Regions from separate parts of the Paraburkholderia sp. J10-1 genome, predicted to be linked through region 3. Evidence: predicted binding sites of a transcription regulator. Region 3 holds the regulator's gene; each other region holds the start of a gene.
What was found. The regulator LexA, encoded in region 3, represses DNA repair genes until DNA is damaged. The targets are predictions, from matches to a motif close to ACTGTATNNNNATACAGT.
Positions count from the first base shown of each region.

Region 1: the regulator LexA is predicted to act here: its motif matches at 4,146-4,163, upstream of U5A65_RS31150 (PA0069 family radical SAM protein).
Region 2: the regulator LexA is predicted to act here: its motif matches at 7,638-7,655, upstream of recA (recombinase RecA).

Region 1 is NZ_CAJMYW010000013.1:164,043-174,046, forward strand. Features, by position in the region: gene rimM (ribosome maturation factor RimM) at 1-562, opposite strand, end outside; gene rpsP (30S ribosomal protein S16) at 656-919, opposite strand; gene U5A65_RS31140 (PQQ-dependent sugar dehydrogenase) at 1,201-2,304, shown strand; gene U5A65_RS31145 (TM2 domain-containing protein) at 2,457-2,930, shown strand; gene U5A65_RS31150 (PA0069 family radical SAM protein) at 2,945-4,108, opposite strand; gene U5A65_RS31155 (Lrp/AsnC ligand binding domain-containing protein) at 4,210-4,698, opposite strand; gene U5A65_RS31160 (D-amino acid dehydrogenase) at 4,876-6,162, shown strand; gene U5A65_RS31165 (acyl-CoA dehydrogenase) at 6,250-8,037, opposite strand; gene U5A65_RS31170 (electron transfer flavoprotein subunit alpha/FixB family protein) at 8,172-9,107, opposite strand; gene U5A65_RS31175 (electron transfer flavoprotein subunit beta/FixA family protein) at 9,122-9,871, opposite strand.
Region 2 is NZ_CAJMYW010000006.1:348,368-358,371, reverse strand. Features, by position in the region: gene U5A65_RS21275 (M20 aminoacylase family protein) at 1-423, opposite strand, end outside; gene U5A65_RS21270 (MFS transporter) at 501-1,826, opposite strand; gene U5A65_RS21265 (LysR family transcriptional regulator) at 1,961-2,833, shown strand; tRNA gene U5A65_RS21260 (tRNA-Met) at 2,912-2,988, opposite strand; gene U5A65_RS21255 (MFS transporter) at 3,100-4,758, opposite strand; gene U5A65_RS21250 (sensor histidine kinase) at 5,081-6,721, opposite strand; gene U5A65_RS21245 (response regulator transcription factor) at 6,734-7,498, opposite strand; gene recA (recombinase RecA) at 7,735-8,811, shown strand; gene recX (recombination regulator RecX) at 8,964-9,746, shown strand; gene U5A65_RS21230 (DUF2889 domain-containing protein) at 9,866-10,004, shown strand, end outside.
Region 3 is NZ_CAJMYW010000012.1:159,916-169,919, forward strand. Features, by position in the region: gene U5A65_RS30180 (ABC transporter permease) at 46-882, opposite strand; gene nodI (nodulation factor ABC transporter ATP-binding protein NodI) at 925-1,839, opposite strand; gene U5A65_RS30190 (universal stress protein) at 2,173-2,643, shown strand; gene U5A65_RS30195 (DUF2939 domain-containing protein) at 2,725-3,432, opposite strand; gene U5A65_RS30200 (hypothetical protein) at 3,550-3,927, opposite strand; gene lexA (transcriptional repressor LexA) at 3,982-4,632, opposite strand; gene U5A65_RS30210 (sulfate ABC transporter substrate-binding protein) at 4,935-5,984, shown strand; gene cysT (sulfate ABC transporter permease subunit CysT) at 6,127-7,026, shown strand; gene cysW (sulfate ABC transporter permease subunit CysW) at 7,023-8,003, shown strand; gene U5A65_RS30225 (sulfate ABC transporter ATP-binding protein) at 8,006-9,061, shown strand; gene U5A65_RS30230 (CysB family HTH-type transcriptional regulator) at 9,164-10,004, shown strand, end outside.

The DNA of each region.
Region 1 (10,004 bases), on a different contig from region 3:
TGGCGACGTCGAGGCCGATCAGGTCGACCCAGTAATATTCATCGGCTGCGGGCGCCGGGAATTCGGCCCGGCTCACGTACACGCGCGCGCCGCGCAACAGCAGCGCGGCGTCGCGGTCGGCCAGGCCCGAAAGCTCGCCGACGACGCTGTCACCATGAACCTTGGCGCTCACGCGCACCGCGGAATGACGCTCGCGATGCCCCTGACCCTCGCGGCCCTTGAGAAGCCACCAGCGTTTAGCGGAAAGCAGCGCGCGGCCGTCCTGCGCGTGCGGCGCGATCTTCAACCAGCCCTTGAGGCCATAGGCGTCGATCACGGCGCCGACTTCAACGGCGTCGTCCGGCCAGCTCGCTTCGGTTTCGGCGCGCAGGCCCTCGGTTGCAGGCGCAGCTTTCGCGGCGCTCTCGCGCGCAGGCTTGCGCACGAACGCACCAAACGAAGGCGCGCTGCGGGCCGCAGCTTTGCCAGCGCCGCTGGTCGCAGCACTTGTTGCAACGTCGGGCGCCCCGCTTTCCGACGCGTCGTTCGCCTTTACGGCAGATTTAGCGTCATGCGCGGACATCGGCACCCCTTGCGACCAGCTTGATATCGCACACGCTCATGGAGCGCGTACGCGGGTAAAACACGGACAACAGACTGAAAGACGCTTAAAAACTTAAGCAGCCGGCGCAGCGGCGGCGGTCTTTTGCGCTTCCTTCACGAGGCGCTCGACTGCCGGCGACATTTGCGCGCCGTTTTCCTTCCAGTACGTCACGCGATCTTGAGCGATACGCAGCGTTTCACCCTTGGTAGCGACCGGGTTGTAGAAGCCCACGCGCTCGATGAAACGGCCGTCGCGACGGTTGCGCGAATCGGTTGCGACGATGTTGTAGAACGGGCGCTTCTTCGAGCCGCCGCGTGCCAGACGGATGATGACCATACTAAAATCCTTGAAAACCGGGGTTCGGGACTACTGAAACATGCGATTATAGCCCGAAACCGGAGGCATAACAAACACTTAACGGGAAATTGCGCGCTGGCGCCGGGAAAGCGGCAAGACGCGGCGGTCAAAGTGCCGCTCGTGGCCACGGCGGGCGGGCCCTGGAGCGAATTGTGGCGACTTTCAGACGACTCGTGCAATGGCTGCGTCGCACTTGCGGCACCGGCGGGCGTGACAGCTCCCTTTTTCGGGCACCCCGTGCGTCGGCCGGACGCTTCGCACTGGCGTGGCTCGGCCTTGCCGCCGCCCTGCTCGCGGCGCCGCTCGCTCACGGGGCGCTTCCCATCGAGCGCATCAAGCTCCCGCCAGGCTTCCACATAGCGGCGCTGTCCGAGGACGTTCCCGGCGCGCGCGAAATGACGCTCTCGGGCAACGGCACCTTATATGTAGGGAGCATGAGCGGCGACGTGTACGCGCTCGAACTCAAGGACGGCAAAGCGGCGAAGCGCCATATCGTGGCATCCGGGCTGACGATGCCGGTGGGCGTGGCCTGGCGCAACGGCGCATTATACGTCTCGGCGGTGTCGTCGATCGTGCGGCTGGACGACATCGACCGTCATCTCGACGATCCGCCCAAGGCCGTAGTCGTCACGGATTCCCTGCCCACCGAGCGCCACCACGGCTGGAAGTTCATCGCCTTCGGCCCCGACGGCAGGCTATATGTGCCGCAAGGCGCGCCGTGCAACGTCTGCCTGCCGGCAAGCGACCCGCAGCGCGTGCATTTCGCGATGATCGGCCGCATGGACCCCGACGGCTCGCACTACGAGACCATTGCGCGCGGCGTGCGCAACACGGTCGGCTTCGCGTGGCATCCGCAGACGCACGAACTCTGGTTCACCGACAACGGCCGCGACATGCTCGGCGACGACATCCCCGACGACAAGCTCAACCGCCTCGCGCACACCGGCGAGGACTTCGGCTTTCCGTATTGCCATGGCGGCAACGTCGCCGACCCCGAGTTCGGCGCGGGCCATCCTTGCAGCGGCTTCACGCCCCCGGTCGCGAAACTCGGCGCGCACGTGGCGTCGCTCGGCATGCGCTTCTACACCGGCTCGATGTTCCCGGCCGATTACAAGAACAGCCTGTTCATCGCCGAGCACGGTTCGTGGAACCGCAGCAAGAAGGTCGGTTACCGCGTAGTGCGCGTGAGCGCCAACCCCGACGGCACGAACGCACGTCAGGACGTGTTCGCACAGGGCTGGCTCAACGCCGACGAGACCCAATGGGGCCGCCCCGCCGACGTGCTGCCGCTGCCCGACGGCTCGCTCCTGATCAGCGACGACTACGCGGGCGCGATCTATCGCGTGACGTACGCCAAACCGTGACGCGCGCGCCGCGTTAAAGCTGCTGGCCTGGTGCCGGGCATAAGCGTGCGCTTGTGCTGCAAGCGAGGCGCGCGGCATACAATGCCCGGCGGCCCGTGTGCGATGACGTGATGCGCCCATGACGGCCAAACGTTCACGTTATGCCCGAGCCCATGCCCAACGAAAACAACCCCGCACGCTTTCGCTCCAAGACCCTCACCGCCGCCCTCGCGTTCCTGTTTGGCAGCCTCGGCGCACATCGCTTCTATCTGTATGGTCCGCGCGACGTGTGGGGCTGGGCGCATCTGTTCGGCACGCTAATCGGCATTCCGGGCGTGTTGCTGCTCGTCGCAACCGAACGCGCCTCGATTCCCGGCTGGGGCCTCGCCGTGATCGGCGCAGTTTCCGTCATTTCGGCGTTTCTGGCGGCAATCGTGTATGGGCTGCGCCCCGACGCCAAATGGGACGCGCAGTTCAACGCCGCGTTCGTGGAGCAAGGCCGCACAAGCCGCTCGGGCTGGACGGTCATCTTCGTCGTGATCTTTTCGCTGCTGATTGGCGCATTCCTGCTGATGACGGGACTCGCGCTCTCTTTCCAGACCTATTTCGAGTCGCAGGTCGAGGCCGCAAAGGCCATCTCGCAGTAGCGCCGCGAGCCCGATCAGAACAAGTCGAGTTGCGGCTTCTCGCGCACGGTTTTCGACTGCACGAACGCCGACATATCGAGAATGCCGTGACGCCGCTCATTGAGCCCGAGGCGCCGCACGGCATTGTGAAAGCGCTGCTTGAGCAGGTCGGCCCAAAGCCCCGTGCCCTTCATGCGCTGCGAGAACGCCGACTCGTAGTCCTTGCCGCCGCGCATGTCGCGCACACGGCTCATCACGCGCTCGGCGCGCTGCGGGAAATGCGCCGCCAGCCAATCCTGGAAGAGCGGCGCGACCTCCCATGGCAAACGCAGCACGATATAGCTCGCGCTCGTTGCGCCGGCCTCGGCGCAGGCTTCGAGCACACGCTCCATGTCGGGCTCGGTCACGAACGGAATGACAGGCGCGATGCTCACGCCGACCGGCACACCGGCTTCGGCTAGCGTGCGAATGGTGCGCAGGCGACGCGCAGGGGTCGCCGCACGCGGTTCGAGCGAGCGGGCGATATCGGCGTCGAGCGTGGTGATCGTGATCGCCGCCATGAACTGCTTGCGCGCGGCCATCGGCGCGAGCAGATCGAGATCGCGCTCGATCAGCGAGGACTTCGTGATGGCCGCGAACGGATGCTGACGCTCGGCCAGTACCTCGACCACGCGCCGCGTGATGCGCATGTCGCGCTCCACCGGCTGCCAGGCGTCGGTGTTCACGCCGAGCGCAATGGGCTCGGGCTCGTACGAAGGCTTCGCGATCTCCCGCGCCAGCAGTTCTGCGGCATTCACCTTCGCGTAGATACGGCTTTCGAAATCGAGCCCCGGCGAGAGACCGAGATAGCTGTGCGTGGGCCGCGCGAAGCAATAGATGCAACCGTGCTCGCAACCGCGATATGGATTGAGCGAGACGTTGAACGGAATGTCCGGCGACTGGTTGCGCGTGAGGATGCTTTTCGCACGCTCTTCGAAGACTTCGGTGCGCAACTTCGGCTCACTGTTGTGGTCGGCCTCGTCCCCTTGGCCCTCCTCGCCTTCGCCCGCCTGCTGCCAACCATCGTCGAACGCTTCGCGCTGGTCCACTTCATAGCGCCCTTGCAGGTTCGTAACCGCACCGCGCCCTTTGCGTGCCGTGGGCGGCGCAACGGGATACCAGGTATCGGTATCGGGATCGGGGTGGCGGGAATCGGTCACGGCTAAAGTGAACAGGACATAAAAAACGCGGCTCAATACTGTACAAATATACAGTACTGAGCCGCGTTGTCGAGTCCTAAAAACGGGGCGCTGACAGCCGCTCACTCCCCCACGGCGATGGTCAGCGTCTCCTTGATCTCTTCCATCACCACGTAGCTTTTCGACTGAACCGCGCCGGGCAGTTGCAAGAGGATGTCACCCAGCAGCTTGCGATAGTCTGCCATCTCGCCGATGCGGGCCTTGATCAGATAGTCGAAGTCGCCCGAGACGAGATGGCACTCCAGCACTTCGGGAATCTTCTGCACTTCGCGGCGGAACTGGTCGAACATATTGCCGCTCTTGTGGTCGAGCGTGATCTCCACGAACACGAGCAGCGCCGCGCCCAGCACCGCGGGATTCACGCGCGCGAAATAGCCCGTGATGACCCCGTCGCGCTCCATGCGCTTCACCCGCTCGATGCACGGCGTCACCGAAAGCCCGACCTGTTCCGCGAGGTCCTTCATGGCCATGCGGCCGTCTTCCTGGAGCAGTTTCAGGATGCGGTGATCGAGCCGGTCGAGCGCGCGGACCGGCTGGCGTTGCGTTCTCATGATTTCTTCCCGAAAATCTGAAAAATACGATAACAAAACCTAGGCATACAACAATAGCATAGCTACAAATACTGGCTACACGCGAATTTTCATGCCTTCCACCCTATCGGTGCCAAAACACCGCTTCCAGGGCCCCGGCAACACGGCGTAGCCCCAACGAATCTATACGGAGCAGCTATGCGAGTCGTCGTGTTGGGCAGTGGTGTGGTCGGTGTGGCCAGCGCCTGGTATCTCGCCCGCGCGGGCCACGAAGTGACGGTGATCGACCGCGAAGCCGGTCCCGCGCTTGAGACCAGTTTTGCGAACGCCGGCCAGATCTCGCCGGGCTACGCTGCGCCGTGGGCCGCGCCTGGCGTGCCGCTCAAGGCGATCAAGTGGATGTTCGAGAAGCACGCGCCGCTCGCTATTCGTCTGGACGGCACGAAATTCCAGCTGCAGTGGATGTGGCAGATGCTGCAGAACTGCACGGCCGAGCGTTACGCGCTCAACAAAGGTCGCATGGTGCGCCTCGCCGAATACAGCCGCGACTGCCTGCAGGCACTGCGCGCCGACACGGGCATTCAATATGAAGGCCGCACGGGCGGCACGCTCCAGGTGTTCCGCACACAGCAGCAGTTCGAAGGCGCGGCGAAGGACATTGCCGTGCTGAAGGACGCGAACGTTCCGTACGAACTGCTCACCGCCGACGAGCTGGGCCGCGCCGAACCCGCGCTCGCCGCGGTGTCGGGCAAGCTCACGGGCGGCCTGCGTCTGCCCGGCGACGAAACCGGCGACTGCCAGATGTTCACCACGCGCCTTGCCGCGATGGCCGAACAGCTGGGCGTGAAATTCCGCTACAACACGCCGATCGACAAGCTCGTCCTGCAGGGCGACCGTATCGCGGGCGTGCAATGCGGCAGGGAACTGGTGCGCGCGGATTCGTTCGTGGTCGCGCTCGGCTCCTTCTCGACGAAGATGCTCGCGGACATCGTGAAGATTCCGGTCTATCCGCTCAAGGGCTATTCGATCACGGCGCCGATCGTCAACGCCGACGCCGCGCCGGTCTCGACCGTGCTCGACGAAACCTACAAGATCGCGATCACGCGTTTTGACGATCGCATCCGCGTGGGCGGCATGGCCGAGATTGTCGGCTTCGACAAGTCGCTCAAGCAAGCCCGTCGCGAAACGCTCGAAATGTGCGTGAACGACCTGTTCCCGGGCGGCGGCGACACGACGAAGGCCACCTTCTGGACCGGCCTGCGCCCGATGACGCCGGACGGCACGCCGGTCGTCGGCCGCACCCCGATCTCGAACCTGTTCCTGAACACAGGCCACGGCACGCTCGGCTGGACCATGTCGTGCGGTTCGGGCCAACTGCTCGCCGACCTGATCTCGGGCAAGCAACCCGCCATCCGCGCCGACGATCTTTCGGTCCACCGCTATCTCGGCGACACGCAGGGCTCGCATCGCCCGGCTTATGCCTGAAGCAACGCTTTCAGCATGAACGAACACGGCGCCTCTGGGGCGCCGTGTTTCATTTCTCGACTCGCTCGCTACGATTGGCGCGCGGCGTCAGAACTGATCTTCCGCCAGCGCCAGCACGCCCTCGCTGCCGCTTGCGCTGACGATCGCCGCTTCGAGCGCCACAGCCTGGGGCAAGACGTGTTGCGCGAAGAACTGCGCCGTGGCGATCTTCGCGCCATGGAACTTCGGGTCGTCCTGCATGAGACGCTGTGAGGCGAGCATGGCGCGCGCCATCTGCCAGCCGCCCAGCACGATGCCCGCCAGCTTCAGATACGGCACGCTGCCCGCGAACACCGCGTTCGGATCGCTCTTCGCCTTCGCGAGCACGAAGTCCACGGCCGAGGCGAGCGCCTCGCGGCCGAGTGCAAGATGCTTGCGCATCGACTCGAACGCCGCGCCTTGTTGCGCTGCTAGCGCGTCGACGGTCTGCGCGATATCGGCAAGCAACGCCTTCGCCGCCGCGCCGCCGTCGCGCAGCGTCTTGCGCCCGATGAGGTCGTTCGCCTGAATCGCCGTCGTGCCTTCGTAGATGGGCAGAATGCGCGCGTCGCGGTAGAACTGCGCCGCGCCCGTTTCCTCGATGAAGCCCATGCCGCCATGCACCTGCACGCCAAGGCTCGTCACTTCCAGCGCGAGTTCGGTACTCCAGCCCTTCACGATCGGCACGAGGTATTCGTAACGCGCCTGATGCCGCGCGCGGACCGCCTCATCGGGATCGCCATGCGCGCGATCGCTCTCGCCCGCCGCCACGTAAGCGAGTGCACGCGCGGCTTCGGTGAGGGCGCGCATCGTCGCAAGCATGCGGCGCACGTCCGGGTGATGGATGATGCTCACCGCCGCTTTCGCCGAGCCATCCACCGGGCGGCTCTGCACGCGCTCCTTCGCATAGGCGAGCGCTTTCTGGTACGCGCGATCGGAAACGGCCACGCCCTGCATGCCCACGGCGAAACGCGCTGCGTTCATCATGATGAACATGTATTCGAGGCCGCGATTCTCTTCGCCGATCAGCTGGCCGATCGCGCCGCCATGATCGCCGAACTGCAGCACGGCGGTCGGGCTCGCCTTGATGCCAAGCTTGTGCTCGATCGACACGCAGTGCACGTCGTTGCGCGCACCGAGCGTTCCATCTTCGTTGACGAGGAACTTCGGCACGATAAAAAGCGAAATGCCCTTCACGCCTTCAGGCGCAGTGGGTGTGCGCGCGAGCACGAGATGGATGATGTTCTCCGCCATGTCGTGCTCGCCCCACGTGATGAAGATCTTCGTGCCGAAAAGTTTGAACGTACCATCGCCTTGCGGCTCGGCGCGCGTGCGCACGGCCGCGAGATCCGAGCCCGCCTGCGGCTCGGTGAGGTTCATCGTGCCGGTCCAGTCGCCCGAGATGAGCTTCGGCACGAAGCGCTGCTTTTGCACTTCGCTTCCGGCGGTGAGGAGTGCTTCGATAGCGCCGTCGGTGAGCAGCGGACACAGCGCAAACGAGAGATTCGCCGCGTTGAGCATTTCCACGCACGGTGTGCCGACGAGTTTCGGCAAGCCCTGTCCTTCGTATTCCTGAGGATGTTGCACGCCCTGCCAGCCGCCTTCCACGTACTGCCGGAATGCCGCTTTGAAACCGGGCGTGGCATGCACGTTGCCGCTTTCCCAGCGGCTCGGATTGCGGTCGCCTTCGGCGTTCAGCGGCTCCAGCACTTCGCCGCATAGCTTGGCCGCTTCGTGCAGCACCGCTTCGACGGTCTCGGGCGTGGCGTCTTCGCCGCCCGGCAGCTTCGCGATCTCTTCGAGGCCGGCCAATTCCTTCATGACGAACAGCATGTCGCTCGTTGGCGCCTGGTACATGTCAGTCTCCTCCCCTTTCCAGAGTGCGGCTCCTCAAATGACAAAGGGGCGCCGCAGCGCCCCTTTGTTGCTTCGTCTCACGCCGCGCACTCAATCATGATCGCGGCGCTCGTCGCAAGATACACCGGCCAGCTTCAGCCGAGTTCCTTCACGAGTTCCGGCACGACCGTGAACAGGTCGCCCACGAGGCCGTAGTCGGCCACGCTGAAGATCGGCGCTTCTTCGTCCTTGTTGATCGCGACGATGACCTTCGAGTCCTTCATGCCGGCCAGATGCTGGATCGCACCCGAGATGCCGACCGCCACGTACAGTTGCGGCGCGACGATCTTGCCCGTCTGACCGACCTGGTAGTCGTTCGGCACGTAGCCTGCGTCAACTGCAGCACGCGAGGCGCCGAGCGCTGCGTTGAGCTTGTCGGCGAGCGGCTCCAGCACCTTCGTGTAGTTCTCGCCGCTGCCCAGACCCCGGCCGCCCGAGACGATGATCTTCGCGCTCGTGAGTTCCGGACGGTCGAGCTTCGTGACTTCACGGCCGACGAACTGCGTGAGGCCACTGTCCGCTGCGGCTTCGAGCTTCTCGACGGCTGCGCTGCCGCCTTCGGCCGCAACGGCGTCGAACGCCGTCGTGCGAACGGTGATGACCTTGACCGGATCGACCGATTGGACCGTTGCGATCGCGTTGCCCGCGTAGATCGGACGCTCGAACGTGTCCGGCGCATCCACGGCGGTGATGTCGCTGATCTGCGCGACGTCGAGCTTCGCGGCAATACGCGGCGTGACGTTCTTGCCCGCAGCCGTTGCCGGCGCGAGGATGTGCGAGTAGTTCTTCGCGATGGCGAGAACCGTCGCTTCGACGTTCTCGGCAAGACCCTGTTCGAGTTGCGGCGCGTCGGCGAGCAGCACCTTTGCAACGCCTGCGATCTTCGCGGCTGCGTCCGCTGCTGCTTGCGCGTTGTGGCCCGCGATCAGCACGTGCACGTCGCCACCAATCTTCTGTGCTGCTGCAACGGTGTTCAGCGTCGCGGCCTTGATCGAGTGATTGTCGTGTTCAGCAATAACCAGATTCGTCATTTTCGTCTCGCTCCTTACAGCACCTTGGCTTCCGTCTTCAGCTTCTCGACCAGCGTCTTCACGTCCGGCACCTTCACGCCTGCGCTACGCTTGGGCGGCTCGGCAACCTTCAGCGTCTTCAGACGCGGCGTGACGTCAACACCCAGGTCTTCCGGCTTGACCGTTTCGAGCGGCTTCTTCTTCGCCTTCATGATGTTCGGCAGCGTGACGTAGCGCGGCTCGTTCAGGCGCAGGTCCGTCGTGACCACGGCGGGCAGCGTGAGCGACAGCGTTTCCGCGCCGCCGTCCACTTCGCGCGACACGGTCGCCTTGCCGTCAGCCACGACCACCTTCGATGCAAACGTCGCTTGCGGCAGGTTCGCCAGCGCGGCGAGCATCTGGCCGGTCTGGTTCGAATCGTCGTCGATAGCCTGCTTGCCGAGGATGACCAGTTGCGGCTGTTCCTTGTCGACCAGCGCCTTCAGGAGCTTGGCGACAGCCAGCGGCTGCAGGTCTTCGTTCGACTCGATGAGGATCGCGCGATCCGCGCCGATGGCCAGCGCCGTGCGCAGCGTTTCCTGCGCTTGCGTGACGCCCGCGGAAACGGCGATGACTTCCGTCGCCACGCCCGCTTCCTTCAGACGCACCGCTTCTTCCACGGCGATTTCGTCGAACGGGTTCATCGACATCTTCACGTTGGCGATATCGACGCCCGTGCCGTCCGACTTCACACGAACCTTCACGTTGTAATCGACTACGCGTTTGACTGGCACAAGGACTTTCATTCACATGCTCCGAAGTTACGAATACGTCAACCTGGCGGACATTATAGCGATAGCCCTGTCGGGCCGATCTGCCACCAGCAATTTTCACGAACCACCGCTGCCGCACCCCCTGCTTCACTCCGGCCATCAGTAG
Region 2 (10,004 bases), on a different contig from region 3:
CGCGCCGCCGCCGCCTTCCTCGGCGGGCTGGAAAATGAACACCACGGTGCCGTCGAAATGGCGATGCTGCGACAGATGCTGTGCCGCGCCGAGCAGCATCGCGGTGTGGCCGTCGTGCCCGCACGCGTGCATCTTGCCCGCGTGCTTCGATGCGTGCGCGAACGTGTTGAGCTCCTGGATCGGCAGCGCGTCCATGTCGGCGCGCAAGCCGATGGTTTTGGTGCCGGTGCCGTTGCGCAGCACGCCGACGACGCCGGTCTTGCCGAGACCGCGCGTGACCTCGATGCCCCACGATTCGAGCCGTTCGGCGACGAGCGCGGACGTGCGATCTTCTTCGTAGCGCAATTCGGGGTGGGCGTGGATGTCGCGGCGAATGGCTTGCAGTTCGGCTTCGGCTGCGGCGATTTCGGCGATGATGGTCATGAGACTCCCTTCGTTTCGGTGATGATGCGTGCGAGCCGTACGCGGGACGGCTGCGCGATGGATGGTGAATGCGCCGCCTATAGCAAAGGCTGGCGCGAGCGGTCTTTCAGCAAGAGCAGGGTGATGAGGCCGACGGCTGCACCGAAGAGGCCGTAGTAGACGACCGAGAGCTTGTCGCCGGTCCAGCCGATCAGCAGCGTGGCGATCGCGCCGGCGAAGCCGCCGAAGATCATCACCGCAAAGTTGTAGCCGATGGCGAGCGACGTGGCGCGCACGCGCGCCGGAAACAGTTCGCAGACGAAGGCGCAGTACGCGCCCTGAAAGAGGCCGAGCGAAAGCATCAGGCAGCACTGCACGAAGATCAGCACAGGCAGCGTGGGCACGGCGCTCACGAGCCGGAAGAGCGGATACGCGACGATCAGGCTGATCACCGCCGAGGCCACCATCGGCTTCTTGCGGCCAACGGCGTCCGAGATGCGGCCCGAAGCGAGCGTGCCGACGATATACGCAACCGCGGCGCACAGCGAAGCGATCACCGAGCTTTGGAACGACACGCCGAGTGAGCGCGTGGCATAGCTCGGCATGTAGTAGTAGAAGAGGTACGTGCCGATCGTGCCGTATATCGTCAGGCCGAAGCCCGCGAGCACCTGACGCCAGTGCGAAACCATCGATTCGAGAAAAGGCGAGCGTTTCGGGCGCTTATCGTGGCGCGCATCGCTGAAGACAGGCGACTCATCGAGGCGCGAGCGCACGTAAAGGCCCACGGGCACGATAAGCAGGCCGATAGCGAACGGGATGCGCCAGCCAAACGCGCTGATCTGCTCGGCCGTGAGCGTCTGCGTGATGGCGACGCTCACCGCCGCGCCAAGCAGCATGGCGCAGGCCTGCGCGATCATCTGGAAGCTGCCGTACACGCCACGGCGTTCCACAGGCGCGTGCTCGACCAGAAACGCCGTCGCGCTGCCCACTTCGCCGCCCGCCGAAAAGCCCTGCAGAAAGCGCCCGACGAGCATGAGAATCGGCGCCGCGAGGCCGATCTGCGCGTAGGTGGGCGCGAGCGTGATGACGGCCACGCCGAGCGCCATCACGAAGATCGTGATGAGCAGGGCGGCCTTGCGGCCGTGCCGGTCCGCATAGTTGCCGAGCACGATGCCGCCGAGCGGGCGCGTGAGGAAGCCGACGCCGAACGTGGTCCACGTTGCGAGCAGCGCGGCCGTGGGATTCTCGCTCGGGAAGAACTGCTTCGCGATCACCGCTGCGAAGAAGGTGAACACAGTGAAGTCGAACCACTCGAGCGCATTGCCGATGGTTGCGACCGCAATCACACGCAGGTCGATACGGCGCGCCGCGCTTTGGGTGTGTGCCGGCGTGGCTGCACCGGCCGTTTCAATTGAGAACCCCATCCGGACGTCTCCTCCAGTTGTTGGTCTGACTGGCTTTCGTGTGGAATCATTCTGGTTGCGCAGACAATCAAAAAAAAGTGATATTTTCTGAAATGCGACTTCAGAAATTTTGATGAATTGGGGGACATGAACCCGTGAGTACGTTGCGAATGCTGCGCACGTTCGACGCCATCGCCCGATACGGCTCGTTTGCGCTCGCCGCCGAGCACCTGTCGCTGACCCAGTCGGCGATCAGCATGCAGATGCGCTCGCTCGAGGAAACCTTCGGCCAGCAGCTGTTCGACCGGGCAGGGCGCACGGTCGTGCTCAACGCCATGGGCAAGGCGCTGCTGCCGCATGCCCAGGCGATGCTCGCGCAGTACGAGGCGATGCGCATGCTGGCGGCGGGAGTCGAAGCGCAGACGGGGCCGGTCACGATCGGCGCGGTGGAGTCGGCCGTGAGCGCGCTCGCTCAGGCCGTGGCGAAACTGAAGACGGCGCGGCCGAGTCTCGAGATCCGCATCGTGACGGCGAGGTCGATCGAACTCGCCGCGCAACTCGACGCGGGCGAGATCGATTGCGCCGTGCTCGTCGATACGCCGGGGCGGCGCTTGGCGCGTGTCCGCTGGACGCCGCTGTACACCGAGCCTGTTGTCGCGCTGGTGCCTGCGAGCCTGAAATCGGGTTCGGTAGCGCAACTGCTGAGCAACGAACGGTTCCTGCGCTTCGACAGCACGCAGCGAACAGGCATCCTGATCGACCGTGCCTTGCGCAAGCGGCGTTACAAGGTCAACGTGTTTCTCGAACTCAGTTCACTGGAAGGCGTAGCGGCGCTGGTGAGGCAAGGTGTGGGCGTGACTGTCGTGCCGCTCTTGCGCAACGCCAACTGGACGCACGATGAGGCCCTGCGCGTGCTGTCCTTGCCGGGCGAGACGGAATTTCGCAGCGTGGGGATGCTCGAGCGCGCGGAGCACGAGAAGCAGCACATCACGGCGTTGATCGCGCAACAGCTCGTGGCGGCGGTTTGATGGGGGGATTGGTGGGGGATTGGGCGGAGAAAAGAAAAAAGCCGCTGTCCTTGTGGGACAGCGGCTTTCTTTTGCAACTGGTGGCGAATCAGGGATTCGAACCCCGGACCTGCGGATTATGATTCCGTCGCTCTAACCGGCTGAGCTAATTCGCCGAAGAAAAGAATTATCGCTACTCGGCCCGAAGCTGTCAACCCCCTTCGTCATCTTTTTTGCAGAGAAGGCAGTCGCCGGGCGAGAAGCCCCGCCCGGCGGCGTTCACAGCCTCAATCCTGCGCGTAGATATCCGAGTCCTTGGTTTCCTTCACGAACAGCATGCCGATCACGAAGGTGCCCAGCGCGATGATGATCGGATACCAGAGGCCCGAGTAGATATCGCCGCGCGCCGCCACGATCGCGAAGGCGGTCGCCGGCAGGAAGCCGCCGAACCAGCCATTGCCGATGTGATAGGGCAGCGACATCGAGGTGTAGCGGATGCGTGTCGGGAACATCTCCACCAGCATCGCCGCGATCGGCCCGTACACCATGGTCACGAAGATCACGAGGATCGTCAGCATCACCACGGTCATCGGCCAGTTGAGCTGCGCCGGGTCGGCCTTGAGCGGATAGCCCGCCGCTTTCAGCGTGGCCGCGAGCGTCTTCTCGAACAGCGCACCGGCTTCCTTGGCGCCCGGCGCCCGGCCGTCAAACGTGTCGATGGTCGTGTCGCCCACCTTGATCTGCGCGAGCGTGCCAGCCGGAGCGGCCACGTTCTCGTAGTTCAGGCCAGCCTTCGAGAGCGCGCTCTTGGCGATGTCGCACGAGCTCGTGAACTTCGAGGTGCCAACCGGGTTGAACTGGAACGAGCATTCGGCCGGATTCGCGATCACGACGATCGGCGCGCGCTGCGTCGCGGCTTCGAGCGCCGGGTTCGCGTAGTGCGTGATTGCCTTGAAGATCGGGAAGTAGGTGAGCGCCGCGATCAGGCAGCCAGCCATGATGATGGGCTTGCGGCCGATCTTGTCCGAAAGCGCGCCGAAGAACAGGAAGCACGGCGTGCCGATCAGCAGCGCCAGCGCGATCAGGATGTTGGCGCTGGCGCCGTCCACCTTCAGCGTTTGCGTGAGGAAGAAGAGCGCGTAGAACTGGCCCGTGTACCAGACCACGGCCTGGCCAGCCGTGAGGCCGAAGAGGGCGAGCAGCACGACCTTGAGGTTCTTCCACTGGCCGAACGCTTCCTTGATCGGCGCCTTCGAGACCTTGCCTTCCGCCTTGATGCGCTTGAACGCCGGCGATTCGTCGAGTTGCAGACGGATCCACACCGAAACGGCGAGCAGCAGGATCGAGGCGACGAACGGAATGCGCCAGGCCCATGCGGCGAACTGCTCTTCGCCGACGAACGTGCGCACGCCGAGGATCACGAGCAGCGAGAGGAAGAGGCCAAGCGTGGCGGTCGTCTGGATCCACGCGGTGTAGAAACCGCGACGTCCGGGCGGCGAATGTTCAGCGACATACGTCGCGGCGCCGCCGTACTCGCCGCCGAGCGCGAGACCCTGCAGCAGACGCATGGCGATGAAGATCACCGGCGACGCAATGCCGATTGCGGCGTAGCCGGGCAGGAAACCGACCACGAAGGTCGAGAGACCCATGATGACGATCGTGACGAGGAACGTGTGCTTGCGGCCCACGAGGTCGCCGAGGCGCCCGAACACGATCGCGCCGAACGGGCGCACGGCAAAGCCGGCTGCGAAGCCGAGCAGTGTGAAGATGAAGCCGGCCGTGGGATTGACGCCGGAAAAGAAGCTCTTGCTGATGAAGGCCGCGAGCGAGCCGGCCAGGTAGAAGTCGTACCACTCGAACACGGTGCCGAGCGACGACGCGAAGATCACGCGTTTTTCGTCGCGGGTCATCGGCGCGTGCGAGACTTGTCCGCCAACGGTTGCCATAGATGTCTCCAGTATTGATATGCGTGTGGTCCGTCGGGCAGGCGACGCTAAAGACCCGCGGTCCTGCGGAGCATTATTGGAATGGAAACTTACGGGCTTCTGACGCGCGTGTGGGTTTCTGAGGGATGCGTCGGAGTGGGGTCTAATCAGTTATGTTCGGCAAACTATTCGATAAGTTCGCGCATTGATGGTCGAATGTCTTTTAACGCGCGAAATTGAGTTTGCGTATTGCGTATCGGATAAGGGTAAGTCCCATCCCGCTTTTCTGACGTGATCCGTCAGTTTCCGGGTGGTTTTGCCGCTCAAGCGGCGGCGATGCCGCTCAAGCTTTCGCGCGCAGCCGCAGCGTCACGCGCACGAGCGTCCCGGCGAGTCGCGGCGTGTCTTGATAGACGTGATCGTCGATGGCGAGCGTGCCGCCGTGCATCGTGGCGATCTCGCGCACGATCGCGAGCCCGAGACCGCTGCCTTCGCCGTCGCGCCCGAGAATGCGGTAGAAGCGCTCGAACACGCGCTCGCGCTCGGCGGCAGGAATGCCCATACCCGTGTCTTCCACTTCGAGATGGACCACGCCCGCCGCGGGTTCCGGCCGCACGCGCACGGTAATGCGCCCGCCCGCAGGCGTATAGCGGATCGCGTTGTCGATGAGGTTCGAGAGCATCTCGCGCAGCATCACCGGGTTGCCGTCCACTTCGACGCGCGCCACCGCTCCGTCCTCGTCCTGCTCGCTCCCGTACGCCGTTTCGGGGCCTTCGTAGCCGAGGTCCATCTGTTTGGCGAGCGCCGGCTGCACCCAGTCGCGCACGGCGTGGCGCGCCACGTCCGCCACGTCGACCGGCGTGAAGATCTGCCCGGACATGCGGTTTTCCGCGCGCGCGAGCGCGAGCAGCTGCGTGACGAGCCGCGCGGCGTGCTCGGAGCTTGTCGCGATCTGCTCGAGCGAGCGGTGCACTTCGGCAGGCGCGTCCTGGCGCAGCGCGAGTTCGGCCTGGGTGCGCAGGCCCGCGAGCGGCGTCTTCATCTGATGGGCGGCGTCGGCGATAAAGCGCTTTTGCAGCTCCATGTTCTGCTCGAGCCGCGTGAGCAGGTCGTTGAACGAGGTGACGAGCGGCTCGATTTCGGGCGGCGCGCGGCGCGCTTCGAGCGGCGAAAGATCGTCGGGGCGGCGCATGCGGATGTTCGACTGCAGCGCGTGCAACGGCGCGAGGCCCCGCGAGAGACCGAACCACACGAGCAGGATCGCGAGCGGCAGGATTACGAACTGAGGCAGGATCACGCCTTTGATGATGTCGTTGGCCAGTTGGCGGCGCTTGTCGAGCGTTTCTGCGACCTGCACGAGCACCGGTTGACCCGGCCGGTCGCCGGCGCTCAGGTGCGTCGGCTCCACTGTTGTATAGGCGACGCGGATGTCGATGCCACGCAGCGTGTCGTCGCGGAACTCGACGAGACCGGGCGGCGGGCGGTCGTCGTCGTGCGGCAGCGGCATGTCGCGATCGCCGCCAATCAGCTCGCCGCGGCTGCCGAGCACCTGGTAGAACACGCTGTCGACGTTGTCGGCGCGCAGGAAGTCGCGCGTGGAGGCGGGCAGTGTGAGTTCGGCCACGCCGTTGACGGGCTGGATCTGGCGCGCGAGCACATAGGCGTCGGTTTCGAGCGCGCGGTCGAAGGGGCCGTTGGCGATCGACTTCGCCACGAGATACGTGACCGCGATGCTCATCGGCCAGAGCAGCAGCAAGGGCGCGAGCATCCAGTCGAGAATCTCGCCGAAAAGCGAGCGCGGGCGCGCCTCGGCGGCGGCTTCGGCTTCGTCGGGCGGGGCGAACGGGTTGGCGTAGCGGGCGTCGCGCGCGTCGTCGTCGAGGGCGTCGGCCGTGAATGCGGACGCGCCCGATGTGTTTTCGCCGGCTGTGCTCGCGGCGCCCTTGGGCGGCACGGCGCGCGCGATGGGAGGACGCCCGGCCATCTTCGACTCCGCCTATTTGAAATAGTGGCTGGCGGGCATCGCCGGCGTGGCGTCGGGTGTGCCGGTCTCGGCGCGTGTGCCTGGCTGGCTCGCGCCGGCGTGCGTTTCCTTCGCCTCCTTTTCGAGGCAGTAGCCCAGTCCGCGCACCGTCACGATGCGCACGCCGCCGGTTTCCAGCTTCTTGCGCAGCCGGTGCACGTAGACTTCGATGGCGTTGTTGCTGACTTCCTCGCCCCACTCGCACAGGTGATCGACGAGCTGCTCCTTCGAGACGAGCCGCCCGAGCCGCTGCAGCAGCACTTCCAGCACACCGAGTTCGCGCGCCGAAAGATCGAGCACCTGGTCGTTGATGCGCGCAATGCGCCCCACCTGGTCGTACGAGAGCGCGCCATGCCGCACCATGGTCGGGCCGCCGCCCGCGCCGCGCCGCGTGAGCGCACGCACGCGCGCTTCGAGTTCGTTGAGCGCGAAGGGCTTGGCCATGTAGTCGTCGGCGCCGAGGTCGAGGCCTTTCACGCGCTCGTCCACGCTGTCGGCGGCGGTGAGGATCAGCACGGGCAGGTTGGAATTGCGCGCGCGCAAACGGCGCAGCACTTCGAGGCCCGGCATTTTCGGCAGGCCAAGATCGAGGATCAAGAGGTCGAACGACTGCATCGACAGGGCAGTATCGGCATCCACGCCGCTACGCACGTGATCAACGGCATAGCCCGATTGGCGGAGTGATCTCACGAGCCCGTCCGCGAGTATGCTGTCGTCTTCGGCAATGAGGATTCGCATGTTGCGCCAACGTCGCTTTCGAGGCCCTTTGACCTCGTAGCACCGGCGCCGCGCCGCGTCTTTGAAGGCGCGGCCAGGCGACGCGCGGCGGTCTCCCGAAATTCGCGGTTCTGGATCGCCGGAAAGGCTTGCCAAAACCACTGTTTTTTTATACAGTGTCTGCGTTCGTGTGCATTAGCCCGAATGAGGCGTGCGCATGGTCACGAGACGCCGTTCATCATAGCAAAGGACGATTCATGGAAGATAGCAAGAAAGGCTCGGCTGGGCTGACTGCTGAAAAGAGCAAGGCGCTGGCCGCCGCGCTCGCGCAGATCGAAAAGCAGTTCGGCAAGGGGTCGATCATGCGACTCGGCGACGGCGAAGCGGTCGAGGACATCCAGGTAGTCTCCACCGGTTCGCTCGGCCTCGACATCGCGCTTGGCGTGGGCGGTTTGCCGCGCGGCCGCGTGGTCGAGATCTACGGTCCGGAATCGTCGGGCAAGACCACGCTCACGCTGCAGGTGATCGCCGAAATGCAGAAGCTCGGCGGCACGGCGGCGTTCATCGACGCGGAACACGCGCTCGACGTGCAATACGCCGCCAAGCTCGGCGTGAACGTGCCTGAACTGCTCATCTCGCAGCCGGACACGGGCGAGCAGGCGCTCGAAATCACCGACGCGCTGGTGCGCTCGGGCTCGATCGACATGATCGTGATCGACTCGGTCGCGGCGCTCGTGCCGAAGGCCGAAATCGAAGGTGAAATGGGCGACTCGCTGCCGGGTCTGCAGGCGCGTCTGATGTCGCAGGCGCTGCGCAAGCTCACCGGCACGATCAAGAAGACGAACTGCATGGTGATCTTCATTAACCAGATTCGCATGAAGATCGGCGTGATGTTCGGCAACCCGGAAACCACCACGGGCGGCAACGCACTCAAGTTCTACTCGTCGGTGCGTCTGGACATTCGCCGCATTGGCTCGATCAAGAAGAACGACGAAGTCATCGGCAGCGAAACGCGCGTGAAGGTTGTGAAGAACAAGGTCTCGCCGCCGTTCCGCGAAGCCGTGTTCGACATTCTGTACGGCGAAGGCATTTCGCGTCAGGGCGAAATCGTCGACCTCGGCGTGCAGGCCAAGATCGTCGACAAGGCGGGTGCGTGGTACAGCTATAACGGCGAGCGCATTGGCCAGGGCAAGGACAACGCACGCGAATTCCTGCGCGAGAACTCGGACATCGCTCGTGAGATCGAAAACCGCATCCGCGAATCGCTGGGCGTGAGCACGATGCCGGCCGGCGTCGACAATTCCGGCGAAGTCGAAGTCGCTGACGAAGAGTAAATTCTTCAGGCTCTCGTAGATAAGGCAAGCTGATGCGCAAGGGCGGGTCACCTACGTCCTCGCCTTCCGGCGATCAGGCTAACTCGCGGGCGGGTTCGCCTGCTGACCGGGGCGCCGAGCGGCGCCCCGCCGTGAAGCCTGCCGACGCACGCATGAGCCGTTCAAGCCGCGACGCCCAGGCGGGCGATCGCGGCTTTGCGCATTCTGACGCGGCATATTCCGCGCCCGCCGATCTCAGCGACGATGGCGGCGCGGTCTTCGAAGTGCCGTTCGAGGCTTTCTTCGGCGGGACCAATGAGTCGGCGGAAAACGCGTCATCAGAGCCGCTGCCGTTCGAAACATCATTCAAGCGCTCGCGCCGTGGGCCTGGCGAAACCGCTCGCGAATCCAGCGCACCGCAAGCCGATCAATACGAGCGCAGCTCGGTCACCCGTGCCGCACGCGCGAGCGAGCGCGAAAAAGCATCCACGGCAAAGCAGCGGCCCGAGCGCTCCCTCAAGGGTCGCGCGCTCGGCTATCTTTCGCGCCGCGAATACAGCCGCGCCGAACTTTCGCGCAAGCTCGTGCCGTACACCGAAGACGCCGACGCACTCGAAGCGCTGCTCGATTCGCTCGAGCGCGAAGGCTGGCTCTCCGACGCGCGCTTTGCCGAAAGCGTCGTGCACCGGCGTGCGGCGCGCGTGGGGGCAGGGCGTATCGTCAGCGAACTCAAGCGCCACGCCGTGGGCGATGCGCTCATCGAAGAAGTCAGCACGCAACTGCGTGAGACCGAACTCGCGCGCGCCCGCACGGTCTGGCAGAAGAAGTACGGTCAGTTGCCCGAAACGCCCGCCGAACGCGCGCGCCAGGCGCGCTTTCTCGCGGCGCGGGGCTTCTCGATGTCGATCATCGGGAAGATCCTCAAGGGAATCGAGGAAGACTGGTCCGACAATTGAGCCGGCCGTCTCGAAAAATCCGTACAGACATGTCCACGCCAGGCCTGTGTGTTCGCGGCTGTCTCAAATACCCGGTATGTTAAAATCGCGAGGTTTTCCAATCCGGTCTTACCTTTAGCATGCCGCTTTCTCCGCCCGTGCCCCGCCAGTTGCGCCACCAGCGCGCCATTCGGGCGGTTGCCTATGAGCGCGAAGACGGCCTGTGGGACATCGACGCGTGCCTGACCGACCACAAGCCACGCGACGTGCCGCTCGCCG
Region 3 (10,004 bases):
GTGCCTCGCGATGCCTTGGCGTGCCTTAATGTGCTTAAACGTCCTTCAATGCATCATGCGCCGGCGAAACAGCACCGAAGCGATCGCGAACGGCACCACCACGTAAATCGCGAGCACGAGCAGGTGCAGCCCGGCCTGCTCGACAGGCCGGTCGAGCATGGCGGGGCGGATCAACGCGACGGCGTGCGCGAGCGGCAGCATCAGCGTGATGTGCTGCGCGGCCGCGGGCAACTGTGCGATCGGGAAGAACACGCCCGAGAGCAGCAGCATGGGCGTGAGCACGAGCGTTTGATAGAACATGAAGAAGTCGTAGGACGGCGCGAGCGCGGTGACGATCATCGCGCAGCTCGCGAACGCGAGGCCCGCAAGCGCGATCACGGGCAGCGCGAGCAGCATGGAAGGAAAACTCGCGTAGCCGAGCAAACCGGCCACCACCATGATCGCCGCGCCCGAGAGCATCGACTTGCTCGCGGCCCACATGACTTCGCCTAGCACGACGTCGCCAAGCGTGAGCGGCGTGTGCATGATCGCCTCCCACGTGCGCTGCACGTGCATGCGCGAGAAGCCCGAGTACATTGACTCGAAGCTCGCCGACATCATGACCGAGGACGACACCGTCCCCGCCGCGAGAAACGCGATGTACGAGACGCCGTCGACGTGCCCCACCATCAGCCCAAGCCCGAAGCCGAGACCGAAGAGATAGATCATCGGGTCGGCGAGATTGCCGAACATCGACGCAAGGGCGAGCTTGCGCCAGACCAGATAATTGCGCCGCCACACGGCGATCCAGTGCGTGGCGTTCGAAGGCAGCGCGGCGCGCGGCTCGCGCATGGGCGCCTGGGTGGGGCGCGAGGGCGTCGGGTTGTTGGTGCGTGTCTGCATGGTGTCCTTGGCGATTCGTATGCCGCCGTCAATCCTGCCGCATTAATCCTGCATCTCGCGGCCTGTGAGCCGCAGGAACACGTCTTCGAGATTCGCGGGCCGGTGCAGGTAGCGTAGATCCGAGCGGTGGCGCAGCTTCGCATGCACGGGCGCGGGGTCGTCGACATAGCAGAATAGCGTCTCGCCGCTGATCTCCGTGCGCTTCGCATCGGCTGCAAGCTCGTCGCGCAGCGAGACCGGGTCCGGGCCGTACACCTCGATCACATCGCAGCCGATCTCCGATTCGATCAGCGCCTTGGGCGCACCCTCGGCGATCTTGCGGCCTTCCTCGATCACGCAGACGCGATTGCAAAGTCGTTCGGCCTCCTCCATGAAATGCGTGGTGAGGAGAATCGTCTTGCCGCGCGCGAGCAGCGAGCGCAGCCGCTCCCAGATCAGATGCCGCGCCTGCGGGTCGAGGCCTGTCGTGGGCTCGTCCATCACGAGCACGTCGGGGTCGTTCACGAGCGCGCGCGCCAGTGTGAGACGGCGGCGCATGCCGCCCGAGAGCTCACCTACGCGCGCATCGGCTTTGCTTTCGAGGCGCGCGAATTCGAGCAGCGGCGCGACGAGGTCACGCGTTTCACGCGCGGACAAGCCGAAGTAACGGCCGAACACGAGCAGGTTCTCGCGCACGGTGAAGTCGGGGTCGAGATTGTCGAACTGCGGCACGACGCCCACGCGCTGGCGGGCGTGACGCGCGCGAGCGGGCACCGGCTCGCCACACAGGCTGATGCGACCCGCATCGGGCGAAACGATGCCGAGCAGCATGCGCAGCGTCGTGGTTTTCCCAGCACCATTGGGGCCGAGCAGCCCGAAGCATTCACCGGGGAGGACGTTGAACGACAGGCCGTTGACGACCGTCCTGTCTCCGTAATGTTTGATGACCTGCTCGAATTCGATGGCGGGTGCGGACATGGACCAGTTGAACGTGAGTCGAACGGGTGTCGCGCGAGGCGCACGCAAGAGCGAACGCAAAAGCAAACGAACAATCGCGCGAAACAAGGCGGCCCATTTTAGTGCATTGCTGCGTGGCGGGTTGGGCGGCGCTTCCAGGCCGTTCGACGTGGCACGAGGCGAATGCATGTCGCGGCAAGCATCAGGCCATGCACAAGAGGTGTGCGTTGCCTAAGACGCATCTGGCGGTTTTCGATGCCCACCTGGCGTTTTCCAGCCCTTGCGTGTGGAATTGCGGCGCACCATCATGAGAATCGCACAGCCTGCAAATCACGCGGGCGGGGAGAATCGATCATGGCGAGCTACAAAAAAATTCTGCTCTGTTACGACGGCTCGCGCGAAGGCCGCAAGGCACTGCGTTGCGGCGCCGACCTTGCGCTCGATCTGCAGGCGGAAACGCATCTGCTCTCGGTTGTCGACATGCGCTCGACGATCGCGCAGAGCGCGGGCCTGCTGACCGATGTGGCCTGCGGCCGCTTCGAGGAAACGGCGCGCGAAATCCTTCAGGAAGGCGTGGACTGGCTAACCGAGCGTGGCGTGCGCGCCCAGGGGCACTTCGCGTTCGGGCATCCGATCGACGAAATCGCAAATCTGGCCAACGAACTGAATGCCGACCTCGTGGTGGTGGGTCACCGCTGCCGCACGGGGCTTTCGCGCTGGTGGATGGGCGCGGGCAATACGCCGCTGCTCGACCGCGTGTCGTGCAGCATTCTCGTGGCGTGTTCGTCGGCGGCTGAGGAAAAACAGCAGCAAGCCGCCGCTTAGTTGATCGAGCGGGATCAAGCAGGACCAAGCGGGCCGGTTCGCACGGAACCGGCCTGTTTCCGTTTTCGCTCCCAATCTGTCTCAGTTCGAGACGTTTCCTTCGTCTAGCTCGACCGCTGCGAGCTTCCACGAGAAGAGCCCGTGACGCTGCAGGATGGCGGCATAGTGCTCGCCCGTATTGCCGCGCTCCCACGTGAGCGCGAATTCATTGAGGCCGCGATAGCCGGCCGTGGTGACCGGCCGAGCCTCGGGCGCGGGATTGCCCGACGCCGCTGGGGCCGGTGACGGCGCCGATTGTGCCGATTGCGCCGATTGCGCCGATTGCGCCGATTGTGCCGATTGCGCGGATTCTGCCGATTGCTCGCTGGACTCCGTCGGCGGCGGCGCGTGCGGCCGGTCGCCAGGCTTGCCTGTCGGCGGCATGCCGCTCAGCAGGGCGGCCACGCCTTCTGGCGTTGCGTAGGCATCCACGAGCGGACTGATCAGTGCCGCACCAATCACGGCGCCGAGGATCAGCAGCGGATTGCTGCTGTGTTGCCCTTCGATGCGCCGATGCAGCATCTCGCCAACCTGCTGTTTGAGGCTCAGGCGCAGCGCAGGGTAATCGACGTACTCGTTGAGCGTGGCGGCGTCGCGAGCGTCGGCGGCGGCTTTCATGTGTTTCACCGCGATATAGGGCGACGCATACGCGTAGCCAAGCGCGCCAACAATCATGGCGAGCGCAACGGTGATCGCTACGGGCTTCTTCCAGCCTTGGGTTTTACGAGGGGTTGAGGGAGATTCCGTCATCGGCATAGGACAAATCGTTCAAACAGGGTGTTGACCGCAAACTTGATTGAACGATCCCGACCGTAACCTCTTCTCACATTTGAGCCGCGTATTGGCGAATTCGCGCTCGATTCGACCTTACTTCGCCAGCGCTGCAGGCAGGTCGCTGTGCTGCTCCGCGATGCAGCGGTCGATCGCACGGCAGACCGCGTCAACCGTGCCGACGAGAATGAGCCGCGACTGACCTTGATAGACCCGCACCGGCGCGCGGCGCATGGGCTGCTCGGTGTTGAGCGTGCTGTTGAGCGACACGCGCGCAAACGCCGGCTGGGCCGAGGGCAGCGCCGGCAGGTCGGCCGTGCTGGCGGCCACCATCTCTGGCGAGTCTTCGAAGAGCGAGCCGCTCAGTGCGGCGGCCGAGTCGCGCACCTCGCGCACCGCGCAAGAGGCGATTCCACGGAGGTGGCGAAGACGGCCGAATTGACGGAAGGGCAGCAAGCGGGCAAGGCGTTCCATGACTCTCTCCAGGTAGTGCGTAAACTCAGCGCACAACGCGCGCAGACGGATTGCTTAGAATTCGGTGGGGCGGATCAGGCCAACCGCGATGCCTTCCAGCGCGAATTCCGCGCTGCCAGCCTCGACAAAAATATTGTCGTAATCGGGGTTCTCGGCGATCAGTTCGAGCCCGTTCGAACGGCGCTTCAGCCGCTTCACGGTGACGTCGTCGCCAAGGCGCGCCACGATGATTTGCCCGTCTTTCGCTTCGGCCTTCTTCTGCACGGCGAGCAGGTCGCCGTCGAGAATGCCGGCGTCGCGCATGGAAAGGCCGCGCACTTTCAGCAGATAGTCAGGGCGGCTCGAGAACAGTGCCGGGTCGCACATGTAGTTCTGCGAGATGTGCTCCTGCGCGAGGATCGGGCTACCCGCTGCGACGCGGCCAACGAGCGGCAGTGAGAGCTGCATGATGCTCGGGTGCGGGAGCGTGAACTGGTGCGGCAGGTCGTCGGGCCCCGGCATGAGGCGGATGCCGCGCGAGGCGCCCGCAGCCAGTTCGATCACGCCCTTGCGCGCCAGCGCGCGCAGATGCTCCTCCGCGGAGTTGGCCGAGCTGAAGCCGAGTTCCGCCGCGATCTCGGCGCGCGTGGGCGGGAAGCCCGTGCGTTCGATCGCCCGGCGAACCAGATCGAAAACCTGCTGCTGTCGTGCGGTGAGTTTGGTCATGGCGCCACTGTATGTTTGAACAGGTAACTGTATTTTTATACAGTACTCGCCACTTTTCAAGTGTTACTTGAAGTTCGTCAACTGAGCGTTGCTATCAGGCCGTTTTCCCGCGTTTGTGCGGACGAAATCGCGCTCTAGCAGCGACTTCCTCTGTCCTTACCACTTTTGCGTATTAAAAAATGAGAAAACATCATTTTTAATAATGTAAGCGGATCGCTAGACTGGCCTCCATCGTTAGCTGCAATTCGCAGATGCGCACGGATGAGCGCGAACGAGCACACACGAAAACGGAGAACAGATAGATGGGCACGACACATACGGGGCGCGCAGGCTGGCTGAAATCACTGGCGGCAAAACTGGTTATCGGCGTTGCGCCGCTCGTCGCAGTTGCGGCGATGGCGCCCGTGGCCGCTCATGCGGACACGTCGCTGCTCAACGTCTCCTACGATCCGACGCGCGAGCTGTATCAGGACATTAACGAGGCCTTCATCAAGCAGTGGAAGGCGAAGACGGGCGAAACGCTCACCATCAAGCAGTCGCACGGCGGCTCGGGTGCGCAGGCGCGCTCGGTGCTCGACGGCCTGCAGGCCGACGTCGTGACGCTGGCGCTCGCATGGGACATCGACGCGCTCGCCAACAAGGGCATCGTTGCGAAGGACTGGCAAAAGCGCTTGCCCGACAACGCCTCGCCGTACACGTCGACGATCGTGTTTCTCGTGCGCAAGGGCAACCCCAAGCACATCAAGGACTGGGACGATCTGACGAAGCCGGGCGTGTCGATCGTCACGCCGAATCCGAAGACCTCGGGCGGCGCGCGCTGGAACTATCTCGCGGCGTGGGCCTATGCGCTGCACCAGCCGGGCGGCAACGAGCAGAAGGCCAAGGACTTCGTCTCGAAGCTCTATAAGAATGCAGGCGTGCTCGACTCGGGCGCGCGAGGCGCAACGACGAGCTTCGTGCAGCGCGGTATCGGCGATGTGCTGATCGCATGGGAGAACGAAGCATTCCTTTCGCTCAAGGAATTCGGCCCGGACAAGTTCGAGATCGTGGTCCCTTCGGTGAGCATTCTGGCTGAGCCGCCGGTTGCGGTGGTGGACAAGGTCGTCGAAAAGAAGGGCACGCGCAAGGAGGCCGAGGCCTACCTGCAGTTCCTCTATAGCGAAGAGGGCCAGGAGATTGCCGCGAAGAACTTCTACCGTCCGCGTTCGGACAAGGTCCCGGCGGCGCTCACGGCGAAGTTTCCGAAGCTGAAGCTTTACACGGTCGACGACACGTTCGGCGGCTGGACCAACGCGCAGAAGACGCATTTCGCAGATGGCGGCGTGTTCGATTCGATCTACCAGCCGCAGTAAGTCACGCAACATCGCTGCACCGCAGTACCGGTTGGCAGTCGATCACGACGCAACCGCATAACAAAGAAGCGCGCCCACGGGCGCGCTTTTCGGCGCCGCCGGCGAACCCGGCAAGCGCGCAACCCATGTCTGGACGATGAGCATGACAACGTTTCGATTGCGCAAGCCCAGTGCGCTGCCGGGCTTCGGCGTGACGCTCGGCATCACGGTGGCTTACCTGAGCCTCGTGGTGCTCATTCCGCTTGCCGCCACCTTCCTCAAGACGGCGACGCTCGACTGGAGCCAGTTCGTGCGCGCCGTGTGGTCGCCGCGCGTGATCGCGTCGTACCGGCTCACGTTCACGGCCGCGCTCGGCGGGGCGCTCATCAACGCGGTGTTCGGGTTCCTGCTCGCGTGGGTGCTCGTGCGCTATCCGTTCCCGTTCAAACGCGTGATCGATGCGCTCGTCGATCTGCCGTTCGCGCTGCCGACGTCCGTCGCGGGCATCTCGCTCGCCGCCGTGTACGCTGGCAATGGGTGGATCGGCCAGTTCCTGGAACCGCTCGGTCTGAAGATCGCGTTCACGCCGCTTGGCGTGCTCGTCGCGCTGACCTTCATCGGCTTGCCGTTCGTCGTGCGCACGGTGCAGCCGGTGCTCGAGGACTTCGAGCGCGAGCAGGAGGAGGCCGCAGCGTGCCTTGGCGCCTCGCGCTGGCTCACGTTCCGCCGCGTCGTGCTGCCCGCGGTGCTGCCGGCGCTGCTCACCGGCTTCGCGCTCGCGTTCGCGCGCGCGCTGGGCGAGTATGGCTCGGTCATCTTCATCGCCGGCAACGTGCCGATGAAGTCGGAGATCACGTCGCTTCTCATCATCACGAAGCTCGAACAATACGACTACGCCGGCGCGACCGCGCTTGCCGTGATGATGCTCTGCGTTTCGTTCGTCATGCTGCTTCTCATCAACTCGCTGCAGTGGTATTTGCAACGCCGTACGAGCCGGGGCGTTTCGGCCGGCAGCGCGCCGAATGCCGTGGTGGGCGCAACCGTCGCGGGAGGTGCGCAATGAGCACGCTGCCGCAACAACGCAGCACGCGCCGGCCGGATCCGGTCACCGAAGCGCCGTGGGTGCGCTGGCTCCTGACCGGCATCGCGCTCGCGTTTCTCGCGCTCTTTCTCGTGGTGCCGCTCGTTGCCGTGTTCTGGCAGGCGCTTTCGAAGGGCATTGGCTTCTACTTCACGTCGCTCGTCGACCCCGACGCACTCTCCGCGATCAAGCTCACGCTGATCACCGCGGCGATCGCGGTGCCGCTGAATCTGGCCTTCGGTCTCGCGGCTTCGTGGGCGATCGCGAAGTTCGAGTTTCGCGGCAAGGCGCTGCTCACCACGCTGATCGACCTGCCGTTTTCGGTCTCGCCCGTGATCTCGGGTCTCATCTATGTGCTGCTGTTCGGCGCGCAGGGGTGGCTTGGGCCGTGGCTCGAAGACCGTAACGTGCAGATCATCTTCGCGGTGCCGGGCATCGTGCTGGCCACGATCTTCGTGACATTCCCGTTCGTTGCGCGCGAGCTGATTCCGCTGATGCAGGCGCAAGGCAACGATGAAGAAGAGGCCGCGCACGTGCTGGGCGCCTCGGGCTGGCAGATGTTCCGCCGCGTGACGCTGCCCAATATCCGCTGGGGCTTGCTGTACGGCGTGATTCTTTGCAATGCGCGCGCGATGGGCGAGTTCGGTGCGGTTTCGGTGGTGTCGGGCCATATTCGCGGCCAGACCGATACGATGCCGCTGCACGTCGAGATCCTTTACAACGAGTACAACTTCGCGGCGGCGTTTGCCGTGGCATCGCTGCTCGCGTTGCTCGCACTCGTCACGCTGGGCCTGAAGCTGCTCGCGGAGCGCCGTCTTTCGGCGCAACTGCGCAGCGCCGATGACATTCCCGCCTACGCCGGCCCGCAAGCGGTGGCCGTGCAACACGCTTCACAACACGCGACAGATCACGCAACGGCGCGCGCCGTGCGCCAACCGATTCAAGTAGGGGAGCAGTAACCATGGGCATCACCGTCAGCAATCTGCACAAGCGCTTCGGCGACTTCACCGCCCTCGACAACGTCTCGCTCGACTTTCCGCCGGGCGAACTGGTTGCGCTGCTCGGACCTTCCGGTTGTGGCAAGACCACGCTGCTGCGCGTGATCGCGGGCCTTGAATACGCCGACGCGGGCCAGGTCGTGCTGCAAGGCCAGGACGTGGGCGAGGTGGGCGCGCGCGAGCGCCAGGTGGGCTTCGTGTTCCAGCATTACGCGCTGTTCCGCCATATGACGGTGTTCGAGAACGTGGCGTTCGGCCTGCGCGTGAAGCCGCGCGGCGAGCGGCCCTCGGAGGCTGTGATCCGCGAAAAGGTGCATGAGCTGCTCAAGCTCGTGCAGCTCGACTGGCTTGCCCAGCGTTACCCGTCCGAACTGTCGGGCGGCCAGCGTCAGCGCATCGCGCTCGCGCGCGCGCTCGCCGTGGAGCCGAAGGTGCTGCTGCTCGACGAGCCGTTCGGCGCGCTCGACGCCAAGGTGCGCAAGGAATTGCGCTCATGGCTGCGCCGCCTGCACGACGACCTGCACATCTCTACGATCTTCGTCACGCACGACCAGGAAGAGGCGCTCGAAGTGGCCGATCGCATCGTGGTGATGAATCATGGGCATGTGGAGCAGGTGGGCAGCCCGCAGGACGTCTATGATCATCCACAGACGGCTTTCGTCTACGAGTTTCTCGGCGCCGCGAACCGGCTGCGCGGCAGTGTGGATGCACGCGGCTTCGTGGCCGAAGGCGCGGCGCAGCCGATCTCGGTGCACGCGAGCTTCGAAGGCCCGGCGCTCGCCTATGTGCGTCCGCACGACCTCGTGCTGCACCGCGAAGCGAGCGAGCATCGCGACGGCATCGTCGTCGACGTGCGCCGGGTGGTGACGCTGGGCGGCTCGGTGCGCGTGGAGCTGGAAAGCCGCACCGGCGGCGCGCTCGAAGCCGAGCTCGACCGCGAGTCGTGGCGCGCGCTCGGGCTGACGGTGGGCCAGGGCGTGACGGCGGTGCCGCGCGGGCTGCGCGTTTTCCCGGCTTAGATTCCCGGCTTAGACTCGCGGCTTAAATCGCGGCGCAATGCGCGTTACAGTGCTCACATCGACAAAAACGAACAATCGGTCAGCAGTCCCGGAGAGAAGACCATGAATTTTCAGCAGTTGCGTTTCGTGCGCGAAGCCGTGCGGCAGAACATGAACCTGACCGAAGTGGCTAACGTGCTGTACACGTCGCAGTCGGGCGTCTCCAAGCAGATCAAGGATCTCGAAGACGAGCTCGGCGTGGACATCTTCATTCGTCGCGGCAAGCGCTTGACGGGCCTCACGGAGCCGGGCAAGGCGGTGCATCAACTGATCGAGCGCATGCTGCTCGACGCCGAGAACCTGCGCCGCGTGGCGCGCCAGTTCGCCGACCAGGACAGCGGTCACCTCGTGGTCGCGACGACGCACACGCAGGCGCGTTACGCGCTGCCGAAGGTCGTGCACCAGTTCCGCGAAGTGTTTCCGAAAGTCCACCTCGCGCTGCGCCAGGGCAATCCGCAGCAGATCGCGCAGATGATCATCAACGGCGAGGCCGACATCGGCATCTCGACCGAAGCGCTCGACCGCTTCCCCGATATCGTCACGTTCCCGTGCTACTCGTGGCATCACGTGGTGGTCGTGCCGAAGACGCATCCGCTCGTGGGCCGCGAAAACCTCACGCTCGAAGACGTGGCCGAATATCCGATCATCACCTACGACCAGGACTTCACGGGCCGCTCGCATATCGACCAGGCGTTCGCGAAGGCGGGCGTGGTGCCCGACGTGGTGCTGACCGCCATCGACGCGGACGTGATCAAGACCTATGTCGAACTCGGCATGGGTGTGGGCATCGTCGCGGCAATGGCCTACGACCCGAAGCGCGACAGCGAACTCGTCGCGCTCGACACGGAGCATCTGTTCGAAGCGAGCACGACGCGAGTGGGCCTGCGCAAGGGCGCGTTCCTGC